4 regions of the Endozoicomonas sp. Z74 genome follow, and region 3 is predicted to be linked to each of the others. Evidence: predicted binding sites of a transcription regulator. Region 3 holds the regulator's gene; each other region holds the start of a gene.
The links. Region 3 encodes FNR, which switches genes on or off when oxygen is low (the NO sensors DNR and NnrR bind a similar motif). Its sites were predicted from a motif close to TTGATNTANATCAA; they were not measured.

Region 1: the regulator FNR is predicted to act here: its motif matches at 1,453-1,466, upstream of ubiU (ubiquinone anaerobic biosynthesis protein UbiU).
Region 2: the regulator FNR is predicted to act here: its motif matches at 1,467-1,480, upstream of yiaY (L-threonine dehydrogenase).
Region 4: the regulator FNR is predicted to act here: its motif matches at 1,558-1,571, upstream of ACNRUY_RS04250 (multiheme c-type cytochrome).

The regions. Positions count from the first base shown of each region.
Region 1 is NZ_JBLYZI010000105.1:14,919-18,032, forward strand. Features, by position in the region: gene menE (o-succinylbenzoate--CoA ligase) at 1-744, shown strand, start outside; gene thpR (RNA 2',3'-cyclic phosphodiesterase) at 766-1,389, shown strand; gene ubiU (ubiquinone anaerobic biosynthesis protein UbiU) at 1,654-2,661, shown strand; gene ACNRUY_RS21840 (U32 family peptidase) at 2,692-3,114, shown strand, end outside.
Region 2 is NZ_JBLYZI010000093.1:19,675-22,788, forward strand. Features, by position in the region: gene ACNRUY_RS20745 (HlyD family secretion protein) at 1-23, opposite strand, end outside; gene ACNRUY_RS20750 (LysR family transcriptional regulator) at 277-1,227, shown strand; gene yiaY (L-threonine dehydrogenase) at 1,573-2,724, shown strand; gene ACNRUY_RS20760 (DASS family sodium-coupled anion symporter) at 2,893-3,114, shown strand, end outside.
Region 3 is NZ_JBLYZI010000013.1:56,709-59,822, forward strand. Features, by position in the region: gene hemN (oxygen-independent coproporphyrinogen III oxidase) at 1-592, shown strand, start outside; gene fnr (fumarate/nitrate reduction transcriptional regulator Fnr) at 1,046-1,804, shown strand; gene ACNRUY_RS05970 (adenine phosphoribosyltransferase) at 1,917-2,474, shown strand; gene ACNRUY_RS05975 (hypothetical protein) at 2,775-3,114, shown strand, end outside.
Region 4 is NZ_JBLYZI010000009.1:23,434-26,547, reverse strand. Features, by position in the region: gene ACNRUY_RS04250 (multiheme c-type cytochrome) at 1-1,345, opposite strand, end outside; gene ccmA (cytochrome c biogenesis heme-transporting ATPase CcmA) at 1,938-2,603, shown strand; gene ccmB (heme exporter protein CcmB) at 2,600-3,114, shown strand, end outside.

The sequences.
Region 1 (3,114 bases), on a different contig from region 3:
GTCAGTCATTTATCCCTGGTGAACACCCAGTTGTTTCGACTGCTTGAGCAAGGCGCTGATTTATATCGGAAAGGCGTCCGGTTTATCCTGCTCGGTGGCGGGCTGGCATCCCCCCAGCTGGTGGATAAGGTTAAGAAACAGGGGATTCGGGTATTAACTACCTACGGCATGACCGAGATGGCCTCCCAGGTCTGCACGGGCTCGCCGGATTTTACCGAGCAGGGCATTACCTCCGGTGGCGTTCTGCCCTATCGGGACGTGATGATTGATGGTCAGGGGGAAATTCTGGTTCGGGGAGAGACGCTGGCCCAGGGGTATTATGACCGTGGCCGGTTGATTTCACTGCGGGATCAACAGGGGTGGTATCACAGTGGTGATCAGGGGCGCTGGCTGAATGGGCAGATTCTCGTTAGTGGACGCAGGGATCATATGATGATTTCCGGTGGGGAAAACATTCATCCGGAGGAAGTTGAGCAGGCTTTGCTCACTCTGCCTGAAGTGGTTCAGGCGGTGGTGGTGGCGGTCAATGATCAGGAGTTTGGCCAGCGGCCCGAGGCTTATGTTCAGACCGTTGATGGTTGCCTGGATGAGGAGTATACAAAGTCGCAACTTAGGTGCATGATAGCGGGATTTAAAATACCCCAACGCATCCATCTTTTTCCCGCCGATGTCCGGCAGATGGGAATCAAGATCGATCGTGGTTTTTTCCAGGCCCTGTCAAACAGGGTTAACGTGAACAGGTAATCCTATTGAAGTTAACCAGCGATGAAAAGAACGCGTTCATACATTGACGACAGCTGTAACATTTCCAGTAACATGGGAACGGTAAGGGCATTTCTTGCGGTCAGAATGCCCCTTGAACTGGCTGCCACCCTGAATAAAAAAGCCCAGCACCGGGCGGGAGATGTGCTTTGCCACGGGCTCCGCTGGGTTCCACCGCAGAAGCAGCACATAACGCTGAAGTTTCTTGGGAACTGCAGGCAAAACCAGCTGGAGGCATTGGCCGAAAACCTGAGGAAGGGGTTGTCCAGTCAAGCGGTTTTTGACTGCATGACGGGCTGTTTTGCCTGTTACCCGAATACCCGTCACCCACGGGTGCTGGCACTGGAAATGCACTCTGGACAGGAGCTGTCGCGTCTTGCGGAGCTTTGTGAAAGGGCAGCGGTTCAGTCAGGCTTTGAACCGGAGCATCGGCGTTTTCGAGCCCATGTGACTTTGGGGCGTTTTAAAGGCTCAAAGCCCGTAGATCATAACCATTTTTATCATATGCCCAGTTTTCGAATGACGGCAGGTGAAGTGGTGCTGTTTAAAAGTGAACCAGTAGCGGACGGAGTCCGTTATCAGGCGCTGGATGTTTTCCCTCTGCAGCCTCTGGCAATCAGTGCCTGATTAAGACCTTGTGGAGAGTTCCTGAAGTCCATTTCGGGTGATTTATGCGTTTTTTCTGTTCTGTTGATAAGGGTCAACTCGCTTTTAGTAGGGGAATGTTACGTTAACCGGCTGTGGTTTGCCCTTTTTCTGATCCTTTAGGAGTCCAGTGTTTGAGGCTCTTTGTTCAGTTTCAGTGGATCTTGCTGAAAAGCCAAACCCGGTTCGAAGCCATGGAAGCGGGTGACCCTCCATGGTTGCTCACTCATCGCTTCGGAACTCTCTATGGAACTGGTTTGTCCTGCCGGTAATTACCCTTCCCTGAAAGCGGCGGTTGATCATGGTGCTGATGCCGTCTATATCGGATTCAGGGATGAAACCAACGCCCGGCACTTTGCCGGCCTGAACTTTTCCGACAAAAAAGCCCTGAAGGCACTGGATTATGTGCGGTGCAATCCTGCAGGCAAAAAGGTACGCCTGTTTGTTGCGGTCAATACCTTTGCCCAGGCAGGTAACTGGCACCGCTGGCAGAGAGCCGTGGATACCTGTGCGGATTATGGGGTGGATGCATTGATTGCGTCGGATATCAGCGTGTTGAAATACGCCAGTACACGGTATCCAGACCTGAATCTTCACCTTTCTGTCCAGGCATCGGCCACCAATCATGGCAGCCTGTCTTTTTATCATGATCATTTTGGCATTAAGCGGGCCGTCCTGCCCAGAGTGCTGTCCCTCAAGCAGGTAGAGCGGCTGGCACCAAAGAGCCCCGTTGAGCTGGAAGTGTTTGCCTTTGGCAGCCTCTGCATCATGGCGGAGGGGCGCTGTATCCTTTCCTCCTATGTGACCGGTGAGTCGCCCAATACGGCAGGAGCCTGTTCCCCCGCATCTGCAGTTCGCTGGCAGGCAACGGATTCCGGTATGGAAACCCGTCTGGGAGGCCTTCTGATTGACCGTTTCGGTGCCCGGGAGCAGGCGGGTTACCCAACCCTCTGCAAAGGCCGTTTCAATGTTGAAGGCAAAGTCAGCCATGCCATTGAGGAGCCGACCAGCCTGAACACCCTTGATTTAATTCCTCAGCTGCACAAAGCCGGAATTTCGGCTGTGAAGATAGAAGGAAGGCAGCGCAGTCCTGCCTATGTGGCTGAAGTGGTCAAAATCTGGCGCCAGGCTCTGGACAGCTATCAGGCCAATCCGGAAGGTTTTGCTCCTCAGGCCCAGTGGATGAACAGCCTAGCAAGGTTGTCGGAAGGTAGCCAGACGACGCTGGGAGCCTACAGCAGACCATGGCAATAACCCGTACACTCAGGATGAAAGGTTAACGGTATGAGCTTGGAGATTACCCTGGGACCTCTGTTGTTCTTCTGGCCCAGAGAAGAAGTATTGGCGTTTTACGAAAAAGTATCTGACTCGGTGGTTGACCGGGTTTATCTGGGCGAAGTGGTGTGTTCAAAGCGCCGGGAAATGAAACTGGAGGACTGGCTTGTCATTGCCTCCATGCTGCAGGACAAAGGCAAGGAGGTGGTTTTTTCCACCATGACCCTGGTTGAGGCAGAGTCGGAGCTGGCCCAGATCCGTCGGGTTTGTGAAAACGGTGACTATCAGGTTGAAGCCAATGATATGGCGGCGGTTCACTATCTGTCCAAAGCGGGGGTGCCTTTTTATACCGGTCCATCGGTCAACCTCTACAGTGCTGAGTCCCTGAAGGTGTTGTATGAACTGGGGCTGAGGCGCTGGGTAATGCCAGTT
Region 2 (3,114 bases), on a different contig from region 3:
CGCCTGGAGAATTTCAATACCATAAAAAGAAGACACTTCTCTGATATTCCCGCCTCGATGCCTGGCAGAAAATAGCAATTGAACGGATGCTTTCGTCGTTTACTGTGAAAATGTCTGGTTTAACCGGGGTTAACGGGCTACTGACATTTTCAGGGTTCAGGAAGAGCGACACTGGTCGCTCTAAAATGCTGCAAAGCGGAAAGGTACCACTGGACACCATAGGGGGGTAGCCCGCAAAATCTCAAAACACTGTTGCCTGAAAGAAACAATCACCCAATGATTGACCTGAATGAAGTACAGATATTCACCAGGGTGGTGGAGTGCGGCAGCATCACCGCCGCAGCCAAACGGCTGGAACTTCAGAAATCCACTGTCAGCCGCAAACTGGCAGCCATGGAGGCCCGCCTTGGAGCCCGATTGCTGAACCGGACCACCCGGAACATCCATCTAACGGAAATCGGCAAGTCTCACTACCAGCAGTGTGCAAAGATCATCCAGCAGTGGGAGGCTTCCGAGCATGCTGTCGGCCTGGCGGGGGACGAGCCAAAGGGTTCCATCCAAATGTTGATGCCCATGGAACTGGGTCAGACTCTGATGAGCAACCTGATTCTGGAGTTCCTGCTGGAAAACCCGGCCATTACGGTGCACGCTGAAATGACCAACCGGGAACCCCGGATGGCCAAAGAAGGCCTGGACCTGTTCTTCAGAGTGGGAAAACCCAGGGATTCGGCACTGTACGCCCGGTGGCTTTTTTCCATTAGTCGCGGACTGTATGCCAGTGAGGCCTATATTGAGCGATACGGCCTGCCGGAAACACCCGATGAACTCAAGCATCATCAGTGCGTAGAACTTCAAACTGAGCTGTCCAGTGGCTACTGGTCCCTGTCACGATCTACTCCCCACGGAAAACAACAGGAGACGATCAAACCCTCAGGGCGATTCCGGGTCAACAGCATCAGCAGCTGCCTGGATGCGGCATTGGCCGGGTTTGGCATTGCCTGCCTGCCAGCCCAGCGCGTAAGGTCAACGTCAAAAAGCCACCTGGTGCAGGTACTTCCCCAGTGGCAAATGCTCGATGCGGATGTATATGCCCTGTACCCGGACCGTAAACTCCTGCCCGCAACCGTCCGTTATTTTCTTGATTTTCTGTTGCAACGGTTGAAACAGAAGGCCCATGAAGGTGAGCATATCGGTGTGATTAATTTCGAACCACGGGCGCTCCCCTGAGCCACGGGTTTTCAATTTATTCAAAAGACTGAAAATACGTCTCCGCCATTTAATGAACAGCCAGAACTTTTTTATTTTCACCCTGAGAGTGCCGATTTAAAATCGGCAAAGCAAACTAATATTCTGCACATACCTTCAAATAATAAATATCAGTTTTTTTGAACCTGCATTAATTTTTTTTGCCCCACCAATACCCTGACGATTAATTAAAAAACCGTTCAAATCATTAGAAATAATTATTGACTTAAATCAACACCTCCTTCAGAAACAGCCCATATGATAAATTCAATTTGAATTTTCACCGTCATTTTTTAAACAGTCTTATAAGCATTAAGAGGTCCGAACATGCCTGCTATGAAATTCTTTATGCCCCAGGTTAATCAGATGGGCAGCGGTTGCCTGGAAAGTGCACTTTCTGATATCGCCAAGCTGGGCTTTCAAAAAGCGCTGATCATTACTGACCATGTGCTGAACAAAATTGGACTGGTCGGTTCAGTGGTTGAGCAGTTGGGTAAAAAGGGCATTTCCTCCGTTATCTTTGATGGCACACAGCCAAATCCCACCTGTGGCAATGTAGAAGACGGCCTTTCTCTTTTGAAAGCAAACGACTGTGACTTTGTGATTTCCCTGGGAGGAGGCTCCCCCCACGACTGTGCAAAAGGGGTTGCCCTTGTGGCTGCCAATGGCGGCCATATCCGTGACTATGAAGGCGTTGATGTTTCAGAAAAGCCCCAATTCCCTCTGGTGGCCATCAATACCACCGCGGGAACCGCCAGTGAGATCACCCGGTTCTGCATCATTACCGACGAACAACGTCATGTGAAAATGGCCATTGTGGATAAAAACACCACTCCACTGATGTCCGTAAATGACCCTGCCCTGATGGTTGGAATGCCAAAGTCCCTCACCGCAGCCACCGGTATGGATGCCCTGACCCACGCCGTGGAGGCTTATGTTTCAACCATCGCCACACCGGTCACCGATTGCTGCGCCCTCAAGGCCATTGAATTGATCCGGGATCATCTTGAAACCGCAGTTCACGATGGCAATAACCTTGAAGCCCGTGAGCAGATGGCCTATGCCCAACTGCTGGCAGGCATGGCTTTCAATAACGCCAGTCTGGGGTATGTCCATGCCATGGCTCATCAACTGGGTGGCTTTTACGATCTCCCCCATGGCGTGTGCAACGCCATCCTGTTGCCCCACGTGCAGGCTTACAACGCCCAGGTCTGCCCAGAGCGTTTAAGGGACGTCGCCAAAGCTCTGGGAGAAGACGTCTCCGGCCTGTCAGTAGAGGAAGGTGCAGAAAAAGCCATTGACGCCATCAAGTCTCTGTCCGCCAGAATTGATATTCCCCAGGGACTGAAAACCCTGGGTGTTAAGGAAGCGGATTTTGCCGTTCTCACAGAAAACGCCCTCAAGGATGCCTGCGGCCTGACCAACCCGAAACAGGCCAGTGCGGAAGAAATCACCGCCATCTTTGCCAACGCAATGTAACCAACACCCCTGCCAGAAAGTAATACTCGTTAATGTTTTCTGGCAGGTATTTCTGGATAAATACAAAAATCAAAACAACAGTGGCATCTTCTATCAGAACTTTTCCAGTCAGATAGTCTATATCTTATCTATATCAATCCCTTCTTAAACCACTGATACAACGTTCACATGAACAACAATAATTCCGGTTTCAACCGGCAGAAACTCCTGGCGATCCTCCTTCCCCCTGCGGTTGGGCTGATGATCTGGCTTGCACCCACTCCAGACGGTTTGAATGCCCAAAGCTGGGGATACCTGGCCATCTTCATAGCCGTCGTCATTGCCCTGGTAACAGAGCCCATACCTGCCGCACTTGCCGGATTGACTGGAGTCGTTGTGGCTATTGTTCTG
Region 3 (3,114 bases):
AATCCTGCAGCAAGCGACTGAAAAGCTGCTGGACCAGGGCTACGTATACATTGGCATGGATCACTTTGCCCTGCCCGATGATGAGCTGGCCACCGCCCAGGAAACCGGAAACCTGCACAGAAACTTCCAGGGTTACACAACTCACAGCCACTGCGATCTTATAGGAATGGGCGTCTCTTCCATCAGCCAGGTGGGCGACACTTACATCCAGAACACCACGGAAGAATCAGACTACTTCACAAAAATCGACAAAGGCCGACTCCCCATGGTCCGGGGACTTCAGATGACAGAAGACGACAAAGTCCGCCAGGCCGTCATCACCCAGCTGATCTGCCACTTCCAGCTCCAACCCGGTAAAATAGAGACACAGTTCGGCATCACCTTTGACACATACTTTGCTGAGGAGCTGGAACGCCTCAAACCTATGATCAATGACGAGCTACTGACGCTGAACGAAGACCGAAGCATTGTGGTAACCCCTAGAGGCAAACTACTGATCCGGAACATCTGCATGCAGTTCGATCATTACCTGAACCAGCCAAAGCCCACGGAAAAGCAGGAGGCAATCCCCCGCTACTCAAAAGTCATCTGACTTTTCCCAGAAAGCTACCGAAAAAGTAGCCACTCCTTCAGTCTTCCGGGCTTATGCATTCGAGCATAAGTCCGACACCCCCCCAGTCAAACATTGACCATTGCTTTGCCTGCGGTATCGGTGCAAAATCGGGCAACACAAATAAACGAACGTACTTCAGACAGTGGCACACCTTTTGTGACACTGTCGGCTCGGTGCTCCAGTGTATTCTGCCCCCCTTAGTTGACGGGGCTTTACGTCAAGAGCCTGGTTCAGAAGCTTGCCAAGGCGAGACGCCCTGAACAAACGACGCAATCGTGTTACTGGAGACAACGTACTGGCACAAGTTGTTTCCACAATAGCATTAAACACCTACTTTAACGCTATTCACTTGCGTATTTACCTAGCTTACACTTCGTTAACAATTTTCATAAAATTGAGTCGATTTTGCCAATACGACTTTGAGGCCTCTCAATGACGTCCAAGCCCAACGTCCGACAGCCAAGCCATGTGGCCTGCAGAGACTGCAGCCTCAGCTCCTTGTGCCTGCCGCTGGCTCTCAGCATTAAAGACATTGACCAGCTGGATCACATCATCAAGCGAGGTCGCCCTCTGAAAAAGGGTGAACACCTCTTCCTCGAGGGTGATCCGTTCAGCAGTGTATTTGCGGTACGTTCAGGGGCGATCAAAACCTACACCGCCACCAACGAAGGTGAAGAACAGATCACCTCCTTCTACCTGCCCAGCGAAATTCTCGGTTTGAGCGGGATGGATACCGACACTTACCCAGTGTCTGCCCAGGCCATGGAAACCACCATGATCTGTGAAATTCCCTTTGAACAGCTGGAAGGGCTCGCGGATCAGTTCCCGGAACTGCGTCGCCACCTGATGCGCCTGATGAGCAAGAAGATCCGGGAAGATCAGCAGATGATGATGCTGCTGTCCAAGAAAAACGCCGACGAACGCATAGCCACCTTCCTGATCAATCTGGCCAGCCGCTTCCGTCGCCGGGGTTTCTCTTCCCAGTCATTCCGACTGTCCATGTCCCGGAACGAAATGGGCAACTACCTGGGACTTGCCGTCGAGACGGTCAGCCGGGTGTTCACAAGGTTCCAGAAAAACGGCCTGATTTCAGCGGTTGGCAAGGAAATTGAAATTCGTAACTCCGTTGAGCTTTGCTCTCTGGCCGGGGGGAAAACCATCGACCCCACCCAGATCGTGACCAGCGCCTGAGGAGAACTGAGGTAGCTTTCCCGGATTGAAGGGCTACCCTGCCAGTAGCCTGTTGGATTCAGTGAGCCCCGTGCTCACTGAGCATCATTGACCGAAACAGAGCCAAAACGGCATGCCCACAGAACAACGCCTACCCGCCCTGGAATACCTTCAATCCCAGATCAGAACCATCCCGGACTGGCCTGAGCCCGGTATTCTTTTCCGTGATATCACCACCCTGTTTGAAAACCCGAAGGCCTGGCGTCTGACCATAGACACTCTGGTGGAACGCTACCAGAATAAAGATGTGGATCGCATTGGCGCACTGGATGCCAGAGGCTTCCTGATCGGCTCAACACTGGCCTACACATTAAACAAACCTCTGGTACTGTTCCGAAAGAAGGGGAAACTGCCCGGCACCACCCTGAGCCAGGAATACCAGCTGGAATACGGCACCGCCACCCTGGAAGTCCATGACGACACCATGAAGCCCGGAGACCGCATTCTGCTGGTTGATGACCTGATCGCAACCGGCGGCACTCTGCTTGCCGCCCATCACCTGATCAGCCAGGCAGGCGCTACCACGTTGGAAGCAGCCGCTATCATCAATCTTCCCGACCTTAAAGGTTCCGAGAAGTTGAATCAGGCAGGAATCCCCACCTTTACCCTCTGTTCTTTTGCAGGCGACTGATAAAAGTCCCCTGACTAATGGGGTTATAGAATATCCGGAATGATACGATAACCCCATTAAGCACAACACCAAGCCTGTTTTCCTTCTGACAAGCCCTTACCGCAAGGGGTTGCTGGCAGACAATAAAACGGGCACTGCCCAAAAGGGTATCGCCTGCTCACTTTACGTATAAGAACAGGGAAAATACCCTGTCACAGACGATCATTAACTGGTATTTTCAAGATAAATCACCCAGCAGAAAAAGCGGTTTCACCCCCTTTGGGGTAGAACGATGACAGCAATAAAAAAGGACTTTGAATTATGGGTATCTGTGCCAGAGAGTTGCGTCATTATGTGGTGCGACCAACACTCAAGCACCTGGCCATGTGGAGCCAGACAGCAGAGAACCTGCTTCTGGGCACCGCTGCCAGGGAATCCGGCCTTGGCTTTCATTTGAAAATCGCCAACCACCAGGCTCTTGGTATTTACCAGATATCACCGCGCATGCATCGCAATATCTGGGACCACTACCTTGGGACACAGCCAGAGTTATCCAGCAGCGTCCGTGGACTGGCCAGTCAGAGGGAATTCCTTTCACACCCCCACCATGAACTGGCCACCAACCTGGCCTATGCAACCGCCATTGCCTGGCTGGTTTACC
Region 4 (3,114 bases), on a different contig from region 3:
AGTCCGGTGCCTGCATGGCCGCACCATGGCGTGCACGCCGACCTTCATGGTGCCAGAGGCGGAACCATGTCCATTCGATTTTTTCATCAAACGGGGTTTCGGTGATCAGTCCCTCTTTACTGAGTTGACCCATAAGGGCTTTTCCTGGGCGGGCAAACTTCTCATTATAAAGCGTAACCAGTGCATCAAACTGGGTGTAGAAGCTGTCGACCATGGGTTTGGCGTGACAGGCCTCACAGACATTCTGCATGTCTTTACGGCGATCCTGCCAGCTTTTTGTAGGTTTGCCGAGGGCAAGGTCTTTGGCATCTATTTTTTCAGAGATGGCAGGGCGAAGGTTCCATGAAATTCGGTCTCCCACATCGTGGGTGACCGGAAGCTCACGGGTGGCGGACATGTGGCAGCTGCTGCAGGTTGGGGCTGTGTGATAGTCCTCACCCGCTATCCACTTGGAGTATTCCATCTTCAGGCGGTCAGCATGGGCATGAAAATCAATGCCATGTCTGGACTCTTCGTAGATTTCTTTCTGTGGATGGTCAGGCCCAAGGTGACAATGTCCGCAGGCCTCGGGGCGGCGGGCTTGAGTGATGCTGAATTCGTGCCGGTGGTGGCAGGCAGCGCAGGTTCCTGTTGAGCCGTCAGGATTGATTCTCCCTATTCCGGTGTTGGGCCAGGTCGCCGGGTCAAGGTCGCCGTTCTTCAGTACTTTCACCTCAGAGCCATGGCACTGCCAGCAACCAGACACCGCCGCAGGGGATTCGCCCCCGAGGGTGAGCTTCGTGCTCTCAGGGTTTTTCCTGGCGCTTTCTCCCTTGCTGGATGTACCTTCAATGACTTCTGCCAGCATATTGTCCAGAGAGCCAATGATCTTGCCTGCGCTGGCATGGTGGCTTCTCATGAACTCCTCTGCTTCTTTTGAGTGACACTTACCGCAATCTTTTGGTGACACGATAACGGATATGTTAAAGCCTTTATGTTTGATGGCGTCCTTGTCAGAGGCATTGGCCCCATGGCACTCGAAACAGCCAACGTTGGCCCCATAGTGTTTGGACATCCCCCATTGGGCATAAATTGAGGGGTGTTCTTCCTTATGACATGCAGCGCAGGCCTGACTTTCCGGGCTCAGTTGAGGGTAGGGTTTTAATATCAGAGCTTTGGGGGCTGCATGGGACTCAAGCGTCCCTGAAAAGAGGTATTCCATCACTACCCATCCGGAGAAGACAGTGCCTGCCAGCAGTAGAAAACTGCAGATAACCGTGAAAGGGCTGAAAAAACGCCGACTGTTGCTTGCAGGGTGGGAAGGACTTTCTTTGCCTGATAAAGGTTTGCGTGATGAAGATGCCATGGGGATGAGGTCAAGGTTAAGTACAGAATGTACAACACCGCCTTCTCACCCCAGGTTCCTGATTCTCTAGCCCCAGAGGGCTTGAGTCGTAACACGGTTTTGAGGAACCTGTATCCGGGTTGAATGGCAGTATTGCGCTTATACGGTCAGCACTTGTATATTCCGCGACTGAAGCTTAACTCCAGGGTTGATGTGGTGTTGTCGATCACCGCTTGATACTGAGCAATTCCAGCCCCCATGTTTTATGGGGCGAACTCAAGCGGTAAAGTTGATGAGTAACCGTCATTAGCCCCACCGTATAAAGCTATTGAGGGCGGTGGGCACACTGGTTCATCACTCAAACTAATAAGTCTTGCGTCGTCAAGGTTAGAAAAGATATTCATTTTTGCAAGTTTTGTAAGAACTAAAAATACGACCTTTGCAGTCTTTTTTCTGCATGGGTATATGAGTGATGTTGTATAGTGGTGCAGCCTCCTGGGGAGGCATGAAGGGGGCTATAAAGGAATCGATGAGCCATGTTGTCGATGGTTGCCTTTGTGTCTCAAGTCAGTAATCTTGTGTTTTGTTTCTAATTTGATGACGGGTCCATCCATTGTTAGAGGTTATTCAACTTGAGTGTGAGCGGGATGACAGACGGCTGTTTACGAATCTATCCTTTACCCTTTCTCCAGGGGAGTTGCTGCAGATAGAGGGGAGGAACGGAGCGGGCAAGACCACGCTTTTGAGAATTCTTGCAGGCCTTTCCTCTGCCTGGACTGGACGGATTCTCTGGCAGGGTAAACCGATGGCTAAGGTCTATGCAGACTTTCGCCTTGCCTGCTATTTTCTGGGACACCGGCCGGGCCTCAAGCTTGAACTGACTCCCCTGGAAAACCTCTCCTGGCGGTTGCAGCTGGCGAACAGCCCTGCGGGTCATACCGCTCTGTATGATGCTTTGGAAAAAGTGGGGCTTTCCGGGTATGAGCAGGTCCCATGCAGTCACCTTTCCGCTGGTCAGTTGCGCAGGGTTGCCCTGGCAGGGCTGTTGGCCAGTCGCGCGACGCTCTGGATTCTGGATGAACCCTTTACCGCCATTGATGTGGATGGGGTCAGCTGGCTGGAATCCCTGCTCAGCGATCATGGGGACCAGGGAGGAATGGTTCTGGTCACCAGCCATCAGCCTCTGAAGGACCCCCGTGGTCATCTGCGAAAACTCAAGCTGGAATCTTTTTCAGGAGCGTCTTTGTCAGGAGAGAGTGGAGCAGGAGGGTGTTCATGAGTGCAGTGAACCCAGGCTCAATGAATGGTCTTTCTGCCTGCATGGCATTGATCCGTCGGGATTTGACCCTTGCTTTTCGCTCTCCGGGTCAAACCGTAAACCCCATGGCTTTTTTCCTGATGGTGGCCTCGTTGTTTCCCCTGGGGATTACCCCGGACCGGGAGACACTTGCGGTTCTGTCCGGCGGGATTTTGTGGATCGGAGCGCTGCTTTCGGTTTTGCTATCACTGGATTCGCTGTTCAGGAGTGATCAGGAGGATGGCGCTCTTGACCAGCTGTTGCTCTCCCCTCATCCCTTACCACTATTGGTATTGGCCAAAGTGTTTTGTCACTGGCTCACTACCGGGCTGTGTCTGACCCTGATGGCACCGGTGCTGGCTTTGATGTTACATATGCCCGAACAGGCGTATCCTGCTCTTTTGATCAGCCTGCTACTGGGTACACCGGTGCTCAGCCTTGCAGGGGCGATCGGTGCGGCGCTCACCGTTAAGATTCAGCGCGGAGGGGTACT